4 regions of the Bradyrhizobium sp. 61 genome follow, and region 4 is predicted to be linked to each of the others. Evidence: predicted binding sites of a transcription regulator. Region 4 holds the regulator's gene; each other region holds the start of a gene.

Region 1 (5,093 bases), on a different contig from region 4:
CCGCCTGGCTCCACCACGCTTCGCCCTTCGGGCTACGCGTGGCGCAGCCGCGCGGAACTCGAAGGGCGAAGCGTGGTGTCCGGCGAAGCCCGTAGGGCGAAGACGGACTGATGAGACCCCCACCTAACGACTACCCCAGGCGATCTCCGTCAATGTGGTACGTCTACATCCTCCGCAGCGTCGAATTTCCCGAGGAGGAATACGTTGGGGCCACGGAGGATTTGAAGCGCCGGGTTCCGGAGCACAATGCGGGCAGATCCACCCATACCGCCAAGTTCAGACCGTGGAAGCTGATCTGGTACTGCGCGTTCCCCGACAAGTACAAAGCGCTCGAATTTGAGAAGTACCTGAAGTCCCACTCCGGCCGCGCCTTCACGAAGAAGCGGCTGTCCTAGCCTCTAGCCCCCCTACTCCCCGATCACCGCATTCAACCGATCCCGCAGCGCGACGATCTCGTCCTTCATCGCGACCAGTTCCGAGACCGAGCAGTCCGACGCCGCCAGGATCGACTGCGGCACGGCGCGCGCTTTTTCCTTCAAGGCGTGGCCCTGCGGGGTCAGCGCGATCAGCACCTGACGCTCGTCCTCGCGCGAGCGCGTGCGCCTGACGAGGTGGGCGGCCTCGAGGCGTTTGAGCAGCGGCGTCAGCGTGCCCGAATCCAGGAACAGCTTTTCGCCGATGTCCTTGACCGGCACGTCGTCGCGCTCCCACAGCACAAGCATCACCAGATATTGCGGGTAGGTCAGGCCGAGCCGGTCCAGCAGCGGCTTGTAGACCCGGTTGAAGGCATGCGCGGCCGAATAGACCGCGAAGCAGATCTGATTGTCGAGGCGCTGCGGGTCCAGCGCCGATAATTTCCGGGGCATCGAGAATCTCACGCGGTTTCCCCCATTCTGGGACCGGGCGGCCGGACATTCAATTGCGAACAATTAAATGTGAGGCATGCAAATTTCAATTGCGCACAATCTAATTGTTTGCGATGTAGGTTCCACCCCAACCCGAAGACCTGAGGAGACGAAAATGTCGGTAAACGTCCTGTACAAGACCAGCGCCAAAGCCACCGGCGGCCGCGACGGCCATGCCGCGACCCTCGACGGTGCGCTTGACGTCAAGCTCACCACGCCGAAGGAACTCGGCGGCGGAGGCGGCGCCGGCAACAATCCCGAGCAGCTGTTTGCGGCTGGCTATGCCGCCTGCTTCATCGGCGCGATGAAGTTCGTGGCCTCGCAGGGCGGCCCGAAGGTTCCGGCTGACGCCTCGGTCACCTCCACCGTCGGCATCGGCCCGCGCTCGGCCGGCGGCTTCGGTCTCGACATCGATCTAGCCGTCTCGCTGCCGGGCCTTGCCCGCGCGGAAGCCGAGGCGCTGGTCGAGAAGGCCCACCAGGTGTGCCCCTACTCCAATGCCACGCGCGGCAATGTCGACGTTCGCCTGACGGTCGTCTGATCAAACGGCGGATTGGCTGGCCCGAGATCCCCCTCGGGCCGGCCGCTTCCGCTTGATTTGCCACGTTGCGGGATGGCGCAGCGGCGGCGCATGCGGCCCTACGCACCAAGCCATTGCTGGCGCAAAAAAACCTCGCTAGGCCTGTGATCAATGATCGACACAGGGGAAGCGAAGGCATGACTGAAGCCGTTTTGGGCGCAATGAGCGGGCTGCGCGTCATCGATCTCACGCGCGTGCTTGGCGGTCCCTACTGCACCCAGATCCTCGCCGACCACGGCGCCGACGTGATCAAGGTCGAGCCGCCCGCCGGCGACGAGGTGCGCGACTGGGGCCCTCCGTTCCACGAGGAAGACGCGGCCTATTTCATCGGCATCAACCGCAACAAGCGCTCGATCGGCCTCGACCTCGCCTCCGAGGGCGGCCGCCTCGTGCTGCTCAAGATGCTGGAGACCGCCGACGTCCTGATCGAGAATTTCAAGCCGGGCACGCTGGAGAAATGGGGCATCGGCAACGATGTGCTCAGCAAGAAATTCCCGCGCCTGGTGCATTGCCGGATCTGCGGCTTCGGCGCCGACGGACCGCGCGGCGGCAATCCCGGCTATGACGCCATCATCCAGGCGATGACCGGCATGATCGCGGCGACCGGTTCGCCCGAGAGCGGACCGATGCGGATCGGCGTGCCGCTGGTCGACATCACCACCGGCCTCTATGCGGCGATCGGCATCCTGATGGCGCTGTCGGAGCGGCAGCGCTCGGGCCAGGGCCAGTTCCTGGAGACGACGCTGTATGAGACCGGCCTTGCCATCATGCATCCGCACACCGCGAATTATTTCATGCACGGCAAGCCGCCGTCGCTCACCGGCAACGAGCATCCCAACCTCGTGCCTTACGCGATCTTCCCGACCAGGACCGACGATATCTTCATCGGTGTCGGCAATGACGGCACCTTCCGCAAGCTCGCCAAGGAAATCTGCAAGCCCGAACTCGGCACAGATCCGCGCTTTGCCCGCAACAAGGACCGCATCGCCAATCGCGAGGCGCTGCGCGCGGAGCTCGCCGCCGTGTTCAGCCAGCACGAGGCCGAGCCGCTGTGCAACCGCCTGCTCGCCGCCGGCCTGCCCGCAGGTCCCGTGCAGAAGATCGACCAGGCCTTGACCAACCCGCACACGATCGCCCGCGGCGATGTCATCGAGAAGGACTGGTACAAGGGCGTGGCCTCGCCGATCCGGCTCGATCGCAGCAAGCCGAGCCTGCGCCGCCTGCCGCCGAAATTCAGCCAGCACTCCCAGGAGGTGCTGGGCGAGTTCGGCTACTCCAAATCGGAGATCGACGCGATGGTCGAGCAGGGCACCGTCTGCGGCCCCGAGCGCAAGCGCTAAACGCCCTCGCCGTCTCACCCGAGCAAATGCCGCACTGCGGCGCGGGCACGCATGTGCGCCGCGAACGGAGGAGGCTGCGCGCTCGGCATTCGCCTATTTGACGGCTTCCCTTTTGGCCGCGCTTGCTGCTTTCGTTTCTCCCGCTTACACAGTCATGTGAACGTCATATGGCGCTGCTAGCGCAAGCGCTTCTTTTTGACGGCCAAGGGAGGTTTACTTGATGGCTCTTCGACACTTTGGGGCGGCTGCCGCAGTTGCGATCACGATCGGCATGGGCGCATCGCCGGCCTTGGCCGTGACCGAAATCCAGTGGTGGCACGCGATGACCGGCGCCAACAACGACGTCATCGTCAAGCTCGCCACCGACTTCAACGCCTCGCAGACCGACTACAAGGTGATCCCGACCTACAAGGGCAACTATCCCGATACGATGAACGCCGGCATCGCGGCGTTCCGCGCCGGCAACGCCCCGCACATCATGCAGGTGTTCGAAGTCGGCACCGCGACCATGATGGCCGCGACCGGCGCCGTAAAACCCGTCTACAAGCTGATGGCCGAGGCCGGCGAGAAGTTCGATCCCAAGATCTACCTGCCCGCCATCACCGGCTACTACTCGACCTCGAAGGGCGAGATGCTTTCCTTCCCGTTCAACTCGTCGTCGACCGTCATGTGGGTCAACCTCGACGAGCTCAAGAAGGCGAACGTCGAGATCCCCAAGACCTGGCCGGAAACGTTCGAGGCCGCCAAGAAGCTGAAGGCTGCGGGTCATGACACCTGCGGCTTCTCCGGTTCCTGGGTCACCTGGGTCAATCTCGAGCAGCTCTCCGCCTGGCACAACGTACCGCTCGCCAGCAAGGCCAACGGCCTCGACGGCTTCGACACCGTGCTGGAGTTCAACGGCCCGCTCCAGGTCAAGCATCTCGAAACCCTGGTCGAGCTGCAGAAGACCAAGACCTACGACTATGCCGGCCGCACCAACACCGGCGAAGGCCGCTTCACCTCCGGCGAATGCCCGATCTACCTGACCTCGTCGGCGTTCTTCGGCAACGTCAAGGCGCAGGCCAAGTTCAACTTCACCGCCGTGCCGATGCCATACTATCCGGACGTCAAGGGCGCGCCGCAGAACTCGATCATCGGCGGCGCTTCGCTCTGGGTCATGGGCGGCAAGCCGGCCGACGAATACAAGGGCGTGGCGAAGTTTCTGACCTTCCTCTCGGACACCGATCGCCAGGTCTACATCCACAAGGCCTCGGGCTATCTGCCGATCACCAAGGCAGCCTACGCCAAGGCGAAGGAAGAAGGCTTCTACAAGGATCAGCCTTATCTCGAGACCCCGCTGATCGAGCTGACCAACAAGGAGCCGACCGACAATTCGCGCGGTCTGCGCCTCGGCAACATGGTTCAGCTGCGTGACGTCTGGTCGGAAGAGATCGAGCAGGCGCTGGCCGGCAAGAAGACCGCCAAGCAGGCGCTGGATGCCGCCGTCGAGCGCGGCAACACGATGCTGCGGCAGTTCGAAAAAACCGCCGTCAAGTGAGGCGACGAGCGGCAGGCCGCGACCCGGCCTGCCGCTTCTGCTGACATCATGCAAAAGCAAGCCATTTTCCAAGCAAAACTATTGCCCTACGCGCTGGTTGCGCCGCAGCTCGCGATCGTCCTGATTTTTTTCTACTGGCCGGCCGCGCAGGCGGTGATCCAATCCTTCCTGCTCCAGGACGCCTTCGGTCTGTCGACAAGCTTCGTCTGGTTCGAGAATTATCAGGACCTGTTCAAGGACCCGGCCTATTTCGAGGCGGTTGTCCGTACGTTCGTCTTTTCGTTCGCCATCGCCGTCTCGTCGCTGTCCTTCGCGCTCTTGCTCGCCGTGATGGCCGACAAGCCGCTGCGTGGCTCGATGCTCTACCGCACGCTGCTGATCTGGCCCTATGCAGTGGCGCCGCCCGTGGTCGGCGTGCTCTGGATCTTCATGCTGCATCCTTCGCTCGGCGTGCTGTCGCGCTATCTGCGCAACCTGGGCGTCGACTGGAATCCGCTGCTTGACGGCAACCAGGCGGCTGGGCTGATCATCCTCGCCGCGGCGTGGAAGCAGATCTCCTATAATTTCCTGTTCTTCCTCGCCGGCCTGCAAGCCATCCCCCGAAGCGTGTTCGAGGCCGCCGCGATCGACGGCGCCCGCCCGATGCGGCGGTTCTGGACAGTGACCTTCCCGCTGCTGTCGCCCACGATCTTCTTCCTGCTGGTCGTCAACATCGTCTACGCCTTCTTCGA
Region 2 (5,093 bases), on a different contig from region 4:
GCGACCCGAGGACGATGCCGAGCACGATCGAGACCGTCACTGTGCCGGTCGTCCAGCCGATGTGCGCGGGAATCTCGAGCGCCATCATACCGGTGTAGTGCATGGCGGCAACGCCGCCACCAACGACGGCGCCGCCGAGCGCAACCAGGCCCGCCCGCGTCACCGACACCGAGATGCTCAGCCCGATGAAGGTGACCGCGATCGCGAAGATCAGCGACAGGACCGTCAACGGAATGTTGTAAGCGCCGCCCGCACCCGGACCGTAAGCCTGCATCGCGATGAAATGGGTCGCCCAGATGCCGCCGCCGGCGACAACGGCATCAAGCGCGACCCACGATACGCGAGCTCCCCCGCGCGCCGCACGCGCGCGGTGGAACAGGCTGATCGCCGCCGCGCTGGCGAGCAGACATACCGCTCCGCCGAGTGCGACCAGACGCCAATCATGCTGATCCGTCAGGCAGTAAAGAACTTGATACATTGCCGGCCCCTATTCCAACCGCACTAGAGCCGGCAGAGATGGACAGTCGGTAACCGGCTATGCGCCGGTTTCGGGAATGGTGAACAGAGAATGTGTGGGATCGCTCACATTGAGCGCCCTTGCGCCTTTGCGTCAGGTGCATTTGCGCCGAGGCCGATCACGGCGGCGGCGAGCAGCAGGACGGCCGCCGATATGATTAGCGACTGGTGAAGGCCCGTCATGAATGCACTGTCCGAAGCCACCAGCGAGCCGAACAGCGCGACGCCGAGCACGCTGCCGGTCTGTCGCGTCGCGTTCAGGACACCGGCGGCGATGCCGGAGCGCGCCTTGTCGATGCTGCCGAGCAAGGTGGAGGTCAGCGGCGGCACCAGCAGGCCAAGTCCACCGCTGATCGCGATCATCTGCGCAAAGATCGCCCAGTAGCTGGTCCCGGCTTCGGTCCAGAGCAGCCCGAGACAGCCGAGCGCCGAGATACAGGCGCCGACCACGATGGTCGGGCACGAGCCGATGCGCTCGGCCACACGCGGCGCCAGCAGGTTGACGGGCAGCACCGCCCCCATCATCGGCACGAAGGCGAGCCCGGTCCACCAGGCCGACAGCCCGTTGATCCTCTGGAAATACAGGCTCAGCACGAAGATCAGGCCGTAGATCGCGATGTTGACGAGGAGGCCGACGATCGTGGTCAGGGTAAACAGCCGGTGACGGAACAGCGACAGCGGCAGCATCGGCTGCACGGTGCGGCTCTCGCGCCAGACGAAGAGCACCGCGAATGCGGCTGAGGCAACGAATGCTGCGATCACGGCTGGATGGCTCCAGCCGAGCGCGCCAGCTTCGATGATCGCGCCGGCAAGCGTGCCCAACGCGGCGATCGCGGCGAGCTGGCCGGGCAGATCGATCTCGCGCGCGCGCGACCGCGTGGTCTCGCTAGCGTAGCGCCAGCTCAGCCACAAGCCGGCAAGACCGATCGGCAGGTTGACCAGGAAGATCGCGCGCCAGCCGACCAGCGTGATCAGCGCGCCGCCGACGAAGGGACCGGCAGTCAGCGCCAGGCTCGCTCCGGCGGCCCAGACCGCCACGGCGCGGCCACGCTCGCGGTCGTCCGCATAAGCATGATTGAGCAGCGCCAGGGAATTCGGCACCAGGATCGCCGCCGCCAGCCCCTGGACCAGCCGCGCTGCGATCAGCACGGCCGCATTGGGCGACATCGCGCAGGCGAGCGAGGCCGCGGTGAAGATGGCGAACCCCGCCATGAAGATGCGCTTGGCGCCGATGCGATCGCCGAGCGCACCGGCGGTCAGAATGAAGGCGGCAAAGGCGATGGTGTAGGCGCTGACCACCCATTGCAGCTCGGCGACGCCGCCGCCGAGCGATTTGCCCATCGCATCCAGCGCGGTGTTGACGATGGTGACGTCGAGCTGGACCACGCCATAGCCGAGGCTCATCGCGGCAAGCGTGAGGGATGTCGCAAAGCGCGAGCCGGCACGCTGCGCAGCGGCTCCGCCGTCGAGGGGTTCATATTTGATGGTGCTGGCTCGCATGCTGCCGCCTCGGTTGCAGCCCCATGCGAAACATACGCCTCCAGACCGCCATCATGTTTCGACAATGACCGAATGATGGATGCGTCATACGCGAGCGCCGCGCGGGATGACCGCGCGACGCCTTGCGCAGCAACGCCGGCCCTAACTCGCCGCGCGCCGGTTGACCTTGCTCTCGGCGAGCGTGGTCAGCTTCCTGTCGGTCGCCTTCTCTTCTTCCAGCGTCTTGGCGAGCACGGTGGCGCAGTCGTTGCGGCCGAGCTGCTTGGCCCAGGCAATCAGGCTGCCGTAGCGGACGATCTCGTAATGCTCCGCGGCCTGGGCCGCATTGATCAGGGCGGCGTCCAGCACCGCCTTGTCGGCGACTTCACCGGCGGTCTCGTCGGCTTCCTCGATGATGCCGTCGATGGCCGGGCAGTCGACCGCCTTCACCTGCGCGCCGTGCATCTTGAACACTTCCTCGAGCCGCTTGACGTGCTGCCTGGTTTCTTCGAGGTGCGTCAAAAAGCCCTGCTTCAGCTGCGGATCGGTGGCCTTATCTGCCATTCTCGGCAGCGCCTTGGTAAGCTGCTGCTCGGCGTAATAGATGTCCTGAAGCTGGTGCACGAACAGGTCGTTCATGGTCTTGATGTCTTTTGTGAACAGTCCCATCGTTCCGATCCTCGCGGTTTCGGGAACACGGAGGCGTCGGCTCGCACGAAAAGCCGATGATTCCGCCATGTTCGATTGCTGATGGAGCGCTAACCGGCGCACGGTACCGACGTTCCCAAAAAGCTCGCATCGCTTGCGTTGGAACAATGCCGACTGCGGGCGGACACGAAATCATGTCAAGATGCGGACGCGCGTTCCAGGCAGGTGCCCCGACTCATATGCTTAACGCGCGCCCGATATGAACCACATATGACAAAAGCGGCGGTCCACCGCAGAACCTATCGGTCGAACGCAGAACCTATCGTTGTCAAGGGCTGCACAAGTCGCTGTTTTTGCCTTAAATGAGCTACACCATGCCTAGCGGTCGAAGCCCATTTCGGGCAGTGATCGCACCCGACCGGCCAATGTCTGGCCGATCGGTCTTGCCCCCCGCCGGGAGGATGAATGCACGGACTGCTGCCCGCGCTGAAGCGCGGCTTCAAGAGATGGATCGGCTGGCGACGGCTCGGTGTTGCTGCGAGCGTCTTCATCATCGCCTTCGCGATCACAACGCTTGCGCGCACTCTCAAGGACATCGATACCGGCGTCATCCTGACCGCGTTGACCGAGATTCCCCGCGGGAATATCGGGCTGGCGGCGATCTGCGTCGTCTTCGCGTTCTGTACGCTGACCTTCTACGACTATTTTGCACTGCGAACGATCGGCAAGAAGCATGTGCCCTATCGCATCGCAGCACTCTCCAGCTTCACGTCCTATTCGATCGGCCACAACATCGGCGCCACCGTTTTTACCGGCGGCGCGATCCGCTTCCGGATCTATTCGGACTACGGGCTGAACGCGATCGACGTCGCGAAGATCTGTTTCCTGTCAGGCCTGACCTTCTGGCTCGGTAACATCTTCGTGCTCTCGATCGGCATGGTCATCCATCCGGATGCCGCCTCATCGATGGATCAACTGCCGTCGTCGATCAACCGGCTGATCGGGCTCGGCGGCCTCGCCTCGATCGGCGCCTATCTGGTCTGGCTCTGCATGGGCGAGAAGCGCCGCGAGCTCGGCCAGAAGGGCTGGAAAGTGGTGCTGCCCTCGGCGCCGCTGACGCTGGTCCAGATCCTGATCGGCGTGGTCGATCTCGGCTTCTGCGCCACGGCGATGTACCTGCTGATGCCGGCCAATCCGTCGATCGACTTCATGTCGCTGGCGGTGGTGTTCATCCTGGCGACGCTGATCGGCTTTGCCAGCCACGCGCCCGGCTCGATCGGCGTGTTTGATGTCGCCATGCTGGTCGCGCTGCCCGAATTCGGCCGCGAGCAGCTTCTGGCGACCCTGCTGGTCTTCCGCATCCTCTATTTCGTGATCCCGTTCGGCCTCGCCATCTCCATCATGGGCGCGCGCGAGCTCTGGATGAACGTGGTGGAGCCCTGGCACGAGCGGCGGCGGCTGGCCGAGGCCTGCGCGCAAGGCAACCTGCCCAAGCAGGTAGCAGCGATGGAACGCGAGCGGTCGTTGCGACAGGCCAGCAAGCGGTAAGGCGGGCGGGCGACCGTCAGACAAAGGTTGCGGGCGGGGCAGCAATGCTCTCTTATTTCCGCCTCAACTTTGCCGTTGAACACGCGGGCCATGATCCCTTTTTCCTTTCGTACCCTCCCCGCAGGCCTCCTGCTGCTTGCCGGGATTCTGACGTCTTTGCCGCTCGAGCGCGCCGCCGCGCAGAACGCCGGTGCGATGCAGATATCCTGGGAGGTGCGCAACCGCTTCCGCCTGTTCCGCGAGGAGCGCGACTTCCAGCTCCATGTCGAGAACGCGCGTAACCGCAGCATCCTCGCCGCCGAGCAGTCGCTGGAGCTCCAGAGCGAGGGCCGCGGCTGGGCCCGCAACATGGTCAACCGGCTCTGCATCGACCTCCAAGGCCGGGTCAACCAGCCCTGCACCCGCGACAACGTCAAAGAGAATTACCTCACCCCGACCGACCATCCGGTGACCGTGCGCCTGACCGGCGCGGTGCCGGTCGGCGCCACCTGCGCCTGGTCGTTCGACGACGGCGACGGGCCGCAGACCTCGACTTTCGATTGCGCCGAGCCGATCAACCTGCGCGTCCGCTACGGCAAGCAGACGGTCGCGAGCGTCGACGTCTCCTCCGGCTCCGATCCGACCCAGCGCGTCCAGGCCGAGATCCAGGTCCGCGACATCTTCGTCGCCGGGCTCGGCGACAGCATCGCCTCCGGCGAAGGCAATCCCGACCGGCCGCTGGCGCTGTCGGACGAAGGCTTCTGCTTCCGCTCCTATCTCGGTACCGCCGGTGCGCAATACTACCGGCCGAGCCGTGCCGGCTATAAAGGTGGCCGCGCCTGCGAAGCACCCGACACGCTCGCCAACTGGCAGCATTACGGCGCGCTCTGGTTCAACTCGCCCTGCCACCGCTCGCTCTACAG
Region 3 (5,093 bases), on a different contig from region 4:
AACTCGGCCGTGAACAGGCGCATGAAGCCACCGAGACAGATCAGCTCGATGCCGTGCTGGTCGAGCGCGGCCTGCAGCAGCTTTTCGAAGCCGGCCCGGTCCTTGCCGAACGGTTTGCTCTCGATCACCAGCGTGTTCACGCCGCTCGCCTTGGCGCGTTCGAGCCCTAGAGCGTCGGCCTTGTTCGAGATGACGAGCGAGATTTCCGCCGGAAACTCCGCCGCAGCAGCGGCCCTGATCAGCGCGGACATGTTGGAGCCGCGGCCGGAGATCAGGATGGCGACGCGGCGCTTCATCACAGCGCCAGTCATCACTGTGCCAGTCATCACTGTGCCAGATCGAGGTGGCCGTTGTAGACGACGCGGTGCTCGCCCTCGGCCGGAATCACGGTACCGAGCTGCGCCACCGTCTCACCGGCATCGCTGAAGACCTGCACGACCTGATCGACCTTGTCGGGCTCGACGATCGCGATCATGCCGATGCCGCAGTTGAAGGTGCGCAGCATTTCGAGCTCGGCGATACCGGCTTGGGCGGCCAGCCATTTGAACACCGGCAGCACCGGCAGGCGCGCCAGATCGATACCGACGCCGAGATCTTTCGGCAGCACGCGCGGAATGTTGTCGGTGAAACCGCCGCCGGTGATGTGGGCGAGCCCCTTCACCGCGCCGGTCTCGCGGATCGCACGCAGGCAGGATTTGACGTAGAGCCGCGTCGGCGTCAGCAGCGCGCCGCCGAGCGTCATGACCGGCGCGAACGGGGCCGGCGCCTCGAAGCTGAGGCCGGACTGCTCGACGATCTTGCGCACCAGCGAGAAGCCGTTGGAGTGCACGCCAGAAGAGGCAAGGCCGATCACGGCATCGCCCGCGGCGATGTCCTTGCGCGGCAACAAGGTACCGCGCTCGGCGGCGCCGACGGCAAAGCCGCCGAGGTCGTAGTCGCCGTCCTTGTAGAGGCCGGGCATCTCGGCGGTCTCGCCCCCGATCAGGGCGCAGCCGGATTCGCGGCAGCCTTCGGCGACACCGGCGACGATCGAGGCGGTCGCCTCCGGGTCGAGCTTGCCGCAGGCGAAATAGTCGAGGAAGAACAACGGCTCGGCGCCCTGCACCACGAGGTCGTTGACGCTCATGGCGACGAGGTCGATGCCGATCCCGCCATGCAGGCCGGTCTCGATCGCGATCTTGACCTTGGTGCCGACGCCGTCGGTCGCGGCGACCAGGACGGGGTCCTTGAAACCGGCCGCCTTGAGGTCGAACAGGCCGCCGAATCCGCCGATCTCGGCGTCGGCGCCGGGCCGCGCGGTGGCGCGCACCATCGGCTTGATCAGATCGACCAGGCGGTTGCCCGCGTCGATATCGACGCCTGAATCGGCGTAAGTGAGGCCGTTTTTGCGGTCGGTCATGCCCGATTTCCAGTGGGTTTGCGGCTGGTTACGTCGAATTCCGGGGACGCGCAATGGCAAGCGTGGCGCCCCGCCCTATACTATGTAGATATCAACCGGTTCAGCCTTCAAACGGGCCGGATTCGAGGTCAGGCCGGGTGCCAGGAAGCGCCGCGTGAGTATTCCGAATATCATTACCCTGGGCCGCATCATGCTGGTCCCAATCATCGTCTGGGCCATCGTGTCGAGCCAAATGGAGGTTGCGTTCGCCGTCTTCCTCATTGCCGGCGTGAGCGATGCGGTCGACGGCTTCCTCGCCAAGCGCTTCAACATGACCAGCGAGCTCGGCGCCCTGCTCGATCCGCTCGCGGACAAGGCGCTGCTGGTCTCGATCTATCTGGCGCTGGGCATCTGGGGGGACATCCCGCGCTGGATCGTGATCCTGGTGGTGTCGCGCGACATCATGATCGTCGCCGCCGTGATGGTGTCCTGGCTGTTCGACAAGCCGGTCGAGATGAAGCCGTCGAAGGTGTCGAAGCTTAACACCGCCGCCCAGGTGGCCTATGCGGCGCTGGTGCTAGCCTCCCTCGCCTTCGGCTTCAAACCAGCGCCCTATGATATGATCCTGATGGGCCTCGTCACGGTCTTCACGCTCTCTTCCGTGTCGCTCTATCTCGTCGAGTGGCTGCGGCACATGAGTACGATCGAAGCCAAGTAGCACAATCGAGGCCAAATGAACCGGGATGCGGCCCCCTAAAAGGCCAACTCCCGCTCGATGAAGTCGAATCTCTTCAAACGAAGCCGGCGCGCCGGCACGGAGCACAGCAAGCGTGGCAGGCCGCGTTCATCCCCGACAATTGGCATTCTCGCTTCCGCACGCGGAAAGCCTCAGCCGGGACAATTTTCTCGAAGGCCCCGCCAACGAAGCCGGTCTTGCCCTCATCGATGCCTGGCCTGAATGGCCGAACCGGATCATGTGGCTGGCCGGCCCGGAAGGAAGCGGCAAGAGCCATCTCGCCGCGATCTGGGCCGAGGCTTCCGGCGCCCGCTCGACCACAGCCAATGGGCTGACCGCCGAAAACGTCCCGGGCGCGCTCGCCACCGGCGCGCTGGTGGTCGAGGATCTCAGGGCAAAAGAGCTCGACGAGCGGGCCCTGTTTCATCTGATGAACCTCGCCCGCGAGGATGGGGCCTACCTGCTCTTCACCGGCCGCGAGGTACCGGCGTCGCTCGAGATCGAGCTGCGCGACCTGCGCTCGCGGCTGCGCGCGGTGCCTGTGATCTCGCTGCTGCCGCCCGACGACCAGCTCTTCCGCGGCCTGATCGTCAAGTTCTGCGCCGACCGCCAGCTCGCCGTGGATGAGAGCGTGGTCAGCTACCTCGCCACCCGCCTGGAGCGGTCTTCGGCGGCCGCACGGGAGGCCGTTGAGCTGCTCGACAGCGAGGCCCTGCGCCTCGGTCGCCCCGTCACGCGGGCGCTGGCCGCCGAGTTGTTTCGGGACGCCTGACCCTTCCGCCCTGGCTCCAAGGCCGCTTGACGCGGCGCAGCGGCGGAACATCAATGTCATCGAAACGTCATCGGACTAACACATGCTCCCGCCGGTTTTGCGCATAAGTCGCAAATTGGGGCGAACTGGATGGATCGACTTCTGATGGACTCTGCGCAAGCTGTTGAAATTAAAGAAAAAGCCCCGGAGACCGAGGGCCTGCCGGCGATTGCCTCAAGTCCCGAGCGCTTCATCAATCGCGAGCTCTCCTGGCTGCATTTCAACCGCCGCGTCCTGGAGGAAGCGGTCAATCCCAGCCACCCCATGCTGGAGCGGGTGCGATTCCTGTCGATTTCAGCGAATAACCTCGACGAATTCTTCATGGTTCGCGTCGCCGGCATCAAGGCCCAGGTGCGCGAAGGCATTGCCGAGCGCGCGCCCGATGGCCTGACGCCGTCCGAGCAGCTCGCGCTGATCAACCGCACCGTCTCGCAGCTCGCCTCCGACCAGCAGGCGATCTGGCGCGACCTGCGCAGCACGCTGGCCGACGTCGGCATCGCACTGGTCGACGGCAAGGACGTCACCAAGGCGGAACGGACCTGGATCGAGGACTACTTCCTCAACAACGTGTTTCCGCTGTTGACCCCGCTCGCGATCGACCCGGCTCACCCCTTCCCGTTCATTCCGAGCCTCGGCTTCACCATCGCGCTCCAGCTGACGCGCGCCGCCGACGGCAAGCAGATGAACGCGCTGATTCGTATGCCCGGCAAGATCGACCGCTTCATCCGGTTGCCGGCCGAGGGCAAGGTCGTGCGGCTGATCTCGCTCGAGCAGGCGACCGGGCTGTTCATCAACCGCCTGTTCCCCGGCTACAATCTCCACGGCCAGGGCGCCTTCCGCATCATCCGCGACTCCGAGCTCGAAATCGAGGAAGAGGCCGAAGACCTCGTCCGCCTGTTCGAGACCGCTCTGAAGCGCCGCCGCCGCGGGTCGGTGATCCGGCTCGAGATCGACGGCAAGATGCCGGAGGAGCTGCGCAGCTTCGTGCAGCATGCGCTGTCGGCCGCCGACGACGAGGTCTTCCTGGTCGACGGCGTGCTCGCCATGAACGAGCTCTCGCAGCTCACCCGCCTCGACCGGCCCGATCTCGAATTCACCCCTTACGTACCGCGCCATCCCGAGCGCGTGCGCGAGCATGGCGGCGACATCTTTGCCGCGATCCGGCAGAAGGACCTCGTCGTCCATCATCCCTACGAATCCTTCGACGTGGTGGTGCAGTTCCTGCAGCAGGCCGCCCGCGATCCCGATGTCGTCGCGATCAAGCAGACGCTTTACCGCACCTCCAACAATTCGCCGATCGTGCGCACGCTGGCGGAAGCCGCCGAAGCCGGCAAGTCCGTCACCGCGCTGATCGAATTGAAGGCGCGCTTCGACGAGGAGGCCAACATCCGCTGGGCCCGCGACCTCGAACGCGCCGGCGTGCAGGTCGTCTACGGCTTCCTCGAACTGAAGACGCACGCGAAGCTCTCGATGGTGGTGCGCCGCGAGGGCGGCGGCCTCACCACTTACGTCCACACCGGCACCGGCAATTATCACCCCGTCACCGCACGTATCTACACCGACCTCTCCTACTTCACCTCGGATCCGACCATCGGCCGCGACGCGGCGCGCGTGTTCAACTTCATCACCGGTTATGCCGCGCCGAGCGATCTGGAAAAGATGGCGGTGTCGCCGCTGACGTTGCGCAAGCGCATCATCGAGCACATCCAAGGCGAGACCGCGCATGCGCGGCATGGCCGCCCCGGCGCGGTCTGGATGAAGATGAATGCGCTGGTCGACCCCGACATCATCGACGCGCTCTACGAGGCCTCACAAGCCGGCGTCCAGGTCGAGCTCGTGGTGCGCGGCATCTGCTGCCTCAGGCCCGGCATTCCAGGCCTGTCGGAGAACATCCGCGTCAAGTCGATCATCGGGCGCTTCCTCGAACACGGCCGAATCTACTGTTTCGGCATGGGCCAGGGCCTGCCGAGCGCGAAAGCGGCTGTGTATATCTCCTCGGCCGACATGATGCCACGCAACCTCGACCGCCGCGTCGAGGTGCTGTGTCCGCTGCAAAATCCCACGGTGCATCAGCAGGTTCTCGAACAGATCATGGTCGCGAATCTGAAGGACAATGAGCAGAGCTGGCAATTGTTGCCGGACGGGTCCTCGACGCGTATGAAGACCGC
Region 4 (5,093 bases):
CCCTCAGGAAGGCGGGCGTTGCCGAACGCACGCCACCCTCGCCCTGGATCGGCTCGATCAGGATTCCGGCGGTCTGCGGACCGATCGCCTTCTTGACGGCTTCGATATCGCCATGCGGGACCTGGTCGAAGCCGTCCATCGGCGGGCCGAACCCTTCGAGATATTTTGCCGAACCGGTCGCGGCGAGCGTTGCCAGCGTGCGGCCGTGGAAGGCGCCTTCGAAGGTGACGATGCGGTACCGTTCCGGATGACCCTTGGAGAAGTGATGATGGCGGACCAGCTTGATCACACCTTCCAGCGCTTCGGCGCCGGAATTGCAGAAGAACACGAAGTCCGCGAAGCTTTCATTGCACAGACGCGCGGCGAGCTTCTCGCCGTCCGGGCTCTGGAACAGGTTCGACATGTGCCAGAGTTTGGTGGCCTGCTCCTGCAACGCCTTGACCAACGCAGGATGAGCATGGCCGAGCGCATTCACCGCCACGCCCGAGGTGAAATCGAGATAGCGATCGCCATTGGTCGCAATCAGCCAGCAGCCTTCGCCGCGCTCGAAACCGAGGTCGGACCTGGCGAAAACGGGGAGCAAATGCGGCGCTGCGCTGTTAGTCATGACGATCACTTGAATGTTGCGGACGGCGTGAGCGTGCATTGCGCAACGCACCATTGACCGGCTCGGAAAACGAAACGTGCCGCCTTTTAAGGGCGGCACGCCTGACTATCTTATGCCTGGTGAAACCGGTGTCAATGCCGCCCGGAAAGCCTCGCGAAACGCAGAATCCGTAGTCTTGCGGTGGCGATTTTGCGTGTTTCCGCCACGGAACATGTGGAAGCGAGTCGGCGGACTCTTGCGCGTGAGTCACGCCATATTGTAGCGTTTGGCTTGTCAGATACGACATCTCGTGCAGCAGTTCTGATCCTCTAAGTCCTCATGTACCGGCGTAAGCGTTCGGGCGCATCTGGTGCGCCCGGCGAGCCTTAAGGGATTCTGGCGGCACGGGTTTTTCGAAGCTTAGGCATTCGCCGTGCGGCCGCCAGGATGGCAGGCGCCGGCGAAGGAAAGGGTGCAATGACCGTTTTGACCTGGTCGGATGATCGCGTCGAGCAGCTGAAAAAGCTCTGGGAGGCCGGACTTTCGGCCAGCCAGATCGCCGCTGAACTCGGCAATGTGACCCGCAATGCCGTGATCGGCAAAGTGCACCGGCTCGGCCTGTCGGGCCGCGCCAAGAGCCCTTCATCGGCAGCGCCGCGGCCGCGCAAGGCGCGCCCCGCCCAGCACATGATGAGGGTGACCCGTCCGATCGCACGCGGCAACACCGCGCTGGCGCAAGCCTTCGAAGTCGAGGTCGAGGCCGAACCGGTCACCTACGACAACGTCGTGCCGATGAGCCAGCGGCTGTCGCTGCTGGAGCTGAACGAGGCCACCTGCCACTGGCCGGTCGGCGATCCCTCGAGCCCGGATTTCTTCTTCTGCGGCGGCAAGGCGCTCTCCGGCCTGCCCTACTGCGCCCAGCACTCGCGCGTGGCGTATCAGCCCGCGGCCGATCGCCGGCGCGCGCCGGCGAAGCCGGGTCCGCGCTGAAGTCGTTCTGAGCTCAGAAAGGAGCCGTCACACGATGGCGGCTCAACAAATCCGATGTCGTCCCGGACAAGCGCGCCTTGAGCACGCGCAGATCCGGGACCCTTAACCACCGCAAGATGTGGCTACGGGGACTCGGAGTTACCTTTTCACACAATAACCGATCGCTTTGGGTGTCCCGGACCCGCGCTTGCGCTTGTCCGGGACGACACCGAGAATGTGGCCGCAGCTCACCGAGCTTACGCCTGCTCCGCCTTCGCAAAGCGATCGTCCAGTGCGTAGCCCGCGCCGCGGACGGTGCGGATCGGATCCTGCTCGCGGCCGAGATTGAGCAGCTTGCGCAGGCGCCCGATATGGACGTCGACGGTGCGCTCGTCGATGTAGATGTCACGGCCCCAGACGCTGTCGAGCAACTGCTCGCGCGAGAACACGCGGCCGGGATGCTCCAGGAAGAACTCCAGCAGGCGATATTCGGTCGGGCCGAGATCGATCGGCCGGCCCGAGCGCGCCACGCGGCGCTTGTCGCGGTCGAGCTCGATGTCGCCATAGGCGAGCACGGTGGCGAGCCGCTCCGGGCTGGCGCGCCTGAGCAGGCCCTTCACGCGTGCCAGCAGCTCCGGCACCGAGAACGGCTTGACGATGTAGTCGTCGGCGCCGGTCGCAAGACCCCGCACCCGCTCGCTCTCCTCGCCACGCGCGGTGAGCATGATGATCGGGAGCTGCTTGGTCTCGGGCCGGGTGCGCAGCCGCCGGCACAGCTCAATGCCGGAGAGGCCCGGCAGCATCCAGTCGAGCACGATCAAATCGGGGATATGCTCCTTGAGGCGGGTGTCGGCATCGTCGCCGCGCATCACCGTCTCGACGTCATAGCCGTCGCCTTCGAGGTTGTAGCGGAGAAGCTCGGTGAGAGCTTCCTCGTCCTCAACCACCATAATGCGTGCGCCCATGGTGTTCGTCGCTCCTTAAGTGTTCGGGACCGTCGTGGCGAAGGTCGTCATGTCGCCCTTCGGCCGCTTGTCGGTGATCGCCTGGCCCTCGATCATGTAGAACACGGTCTCGGCGATGTTGGTGGCGTGGTCGCCGATGCGCTCGATGTTCTTGGCGCAGAACATCAGATGGATGCAGAACGAGATGTTGCGCGGATCCTCCATCATGTAGGTGAGGAGCTCGCGGAACAGCGAGGTGCAGATGGCGTCGACTTCCTCGTCGCCCTTCCACACCGCCATCGCCGCCGGCAGATCGTGCGCGGCATAGGCATCCAGCACCGACTTGACCTGTTGCTGCACGAGGTCGGTCATGTGCTCCAGGCCGCGGAACAGCTTGAGCGGATGGAAATCCGTCTCCAGCGCCGCGACGCGCTTGCCCATGTTCTTGGCGAGGTCGCCGATCCGCTCGAGATCGGTGGCGACGCGCATGGCGCCGACGATCTCGCGCAGATCCACCGCCATCGGCTGGCGGCGCGCGATGGTGAGCACGGCGCGCTCCTCGATCTTCTTCTGGAGCGCGTCGAGCTCGGCGTCGATGGTGACCACGCGCTGGCCGAGCGCGACGTCGCGGCGGATCAGCGCGTCGACGGAATCGACGATCATGCGCTCGGCGATGCCGCCCATCTCGGCGACCAGGCGCGTGAGCTCCTGGAGGTCGGTATCGAAGGCCTTTGCGGTATGTTCAGAACCCATGTTCCGTCTCCTCAGCCGAACCGGCCGGTGATGTAATCCTGCGTGCGCCGGTCGGTCGGCGACGTGAAGATCTTGCTGGTGTCGTCGAACTCGATCAGTTCGCCGAGATACATGAAGGCGGTCTTGTCGGAGACGCGCGCCGCCTGCTGCATGTTGTGGGTGACGATCGCGATCGTGTAGTTCTCGGACAGCTCCTGGATCAGCTCCTCGACCTTGGCGGTCGAGATCGGGTCGAGCGCCGAGCAGGGCTCGTCGAACAAGATCACCTCGGGCCGCACCGCGACCGTGCGGGCGATGCAGAGGCGCTGCTGCTGGCCGCCGGAGAGCGACAGGCCGGAGGCGTTGAGCTTGTCCTTGACCTCGTTCCACAGCGCGCCGCCGCGCAGCGCGTTCTCGACGCGGTCGTCCATCTCGGACTTCGAGATCTTCTCGTAAAGGCGGATGCCGAAGGCGATGTTCTCGTAGATCGTCATCGGGAACGGCGTCGGCTTCTGGAACACCATGCCGACGCGGGCGCGCAGCAGATTGAGGTCCAGCTTGGGGTCGAGGACGTTGGTCTGGTCGAGCATGAGCTGACCGGTGACGCGCTGGCCCGGATAGAGGTCGTACATCCGATTGAAGATGCGCAGCAGGGTCGACTTGCCGCAGCCCGACGGGCCGATGAACGCCGTGACGCGGTTGGTGCCGAGCGCCAGATTGATGTTCTTCAGCGCGTGCTGCTCGCCGTAGTAGAAATTGAGGTTGCGCACCGTCACCTTGGCCGGAGCTTCGGGCAGCACCGGCGCCTGCGGCAAACCACCGGCCGCGCTCATCGATACGGAAAGATCACTCATTTTGCGGTCCTCTCGGCGCTCAGAATGCGCGCGCCAATATTCAGGGCAAGAACGGTCAGGGTGATGAGCAGCGCGCCGCTCCAGGCGAGCTGCTTCCAGTAGGCGTAGGGGCTCTGCACGAAATTGTTGATGGTGACCGGCAGGTTCGCCATCGTCTTGTTCAGACCCAGGCTGAAGAACTGGTTCGACAGCGCGGTGAAGAGCAGCGGCGCGGTCTCGCCGGCGACGCGGGCGGTGGCCAGCATCACGCCGGTGATGAGGCCCGAGCGCGCCGCGCGATAGGCGATGCGCTTGATCACCAGCGAGCGCGGCAGGCCGAGCGCCGAGGCCGCCTCACGCAGTGCGTTCGGCACCAGCAGCAGCATGTCCTCGGTGGTACGCAGCACCACCGGGATGACGATGACCGCGAGTGCGAGTGCGCCGGCAATCGCCGAGAAGCCGCGCATCGGCACCACCACCGCACCATAGATGAACAGGCCGATGATGATCGAGGGCGCCGAGAGCAGGATGTCGTTGATGAAGCGGATCACCGAGGTCAGGCGGTCGTTGCGGCCGTACTCGGCGAGATAGGTGCCGGCGAACAGGCCGAGCGGCGCGCCGATGCCGACGCCGAGCACGGTCATGATGATCGAACCCACGATGGCGTTGCGCAGGCCGCCCTCGGTCGAGCCCGGAGGCGGCGTGTCCGCAACGAAGAGCTCCAGGTTCAGGCCGGCAATGCCGTTGTAGAGCAGCGTCATCAGGATCAGCGCGAGCCATGTGACGCCGAAGGCAGCGGCAGCCAGGCAGAGCACACGGATGACGATGTCCATGCGGCGGCGGCGTGCGTAGATCGGGTTCATGTTACTTCCCCGCCTTCTTTTCAAGACGCATCAGCATCAACCGTGCAGCCGCGAGCACGAAGAATGTCAGCACGAACAGCAGCAGGCCGAGCAGGATCAGGCCGGACTGGTGCAGGCCGTCGCTCTCGGCGAACTCCGATGCGATCGCCGCCGAGATCGTGGTGCC

The links. The regulator PhoB, encoded in region 4, activates phosphate uptake and scavenging genes when phosphate is short. The targets are predictions, from matches to a motif close to TGTCATNNANCTGTCAT.
Region 1: ugpB (sn-glycerol-3-phosphate ABC transporter substrate-binding protein UgpB) is a predicted target of PhoB. The motif match lies at 2,976-2,992, and genes of this name have one in related genera.
Region 2: IVB46_RS06285 (YbhN family protein) is a predicted target of PhoB. The motif match lies at 2,903-2,919, and genes of this name have one in related genera.
Region 3: IVB46_RS13600 (RNA degradosome polyphosphate kinase) is a predicted target of PhoB. The motif match lies at 2,941-2,957, and genes of this name have one in related genera.

The regions. Positions count from the first base shown of each region.
Region 1 is NZ_JADPIU010000082.1:138,346-143,438, forward strand. It holds tRNA gene IVB46_RS31550 (tRNA-Ala) at 1-16, shown strand, start outside; gene IVB46_RS31555 (GIY-YIG nuclease family protein) at 153-395, shown strand; gene IVB46_RS31560 (MarR family transcriptional regulator) at 408-866, opposite strand; gene IVB46_RS31565 (organic hydroperoxide resistance protein) at 1,021-1,446, shown strand; gene IVB46_RS31570 (CaiB/BaiF CoA-transferase family protein) at 1,623-2,825, shown strand; gene ugpB (sn-glycerol-3-phosphate ABC transporter substrate-binding protein UgpB) at 3,046-4,362, shown strand; gene ugpA (sn-glycerol-3-phosphate ABC transporter permease UgpA) at 4,411-5,093, shown strand, end outside.
Region 2 is NZ_JADPIU010000014.1:49,411-54,503, reverse strand. It holds gene IVB46_RS06300 (EAL domain-containing protein) at 1-478, opposite strand, end outside; gene IVB46_RS06295 (MFS transporter) at 583-2,016, opposite strand; gene IVB46_RS06290 (ferritin-like domain-containing protein) at 2,158-2,664, opposite strand; gene IVB46_RS06285 (YbhN family protein) at 3,109-4,191, shown strand; gene IVB46_RS06280 (hypothetical protein) at 4,282-5,093, shown strand, end outside.
Region 3 is NZ_JADPIU010000047.1:42,551-47,643, reverse strand. It holds gene purN (phosphoribosylglycinamide formyltransferase) at 1-296, opposite strand, end outside; gene purM (phosphoribosylformylglycinamidine cyclo-ligase) at 326-1,399, opposite strand; gene IVB46_RS13610 (CDP-alcohol phosphatidyltransferase family protein) at 1,554-2,096, shown strand; gene IVB46_RS13605 (DnaA/Hda family protein) at 2,209-2,886, shown strand; gene IVB46_RS13600 (RNA degradosome polyphosphate kinase) at 3,031-5,093, shown strand, end outside.
Region 4 is NZ_JADPIU010000019.1:13,573-18,665, forward strand. It holds gene IVB46_RS08360 (aspartate aminotransferase family protein) at 1-607, opposite strand, end outside; gene IVB46_RS08365 (GcrA family cell cycle regulator) at 1,064-1,576, shown strand; gene phoB (phosphate regulon transcriptional regulator PhoB) at 1,813-2,520, opposite strand; gene phoU (phosphate signaling complex protein PhoU) at 2,536-3,252, opposite strand; gene pstB (phosphate ABC transporter ATP-binding protein PstB) at 3,264-4,085, opposite strand; gene pstA (phosphate ABC transporter permease PstA) at 4,082-4,927, opposite strand; gene pstC (phosphate ABC transporter permease subunit PstC) at 4,929-5,093, opposite strand, start outside.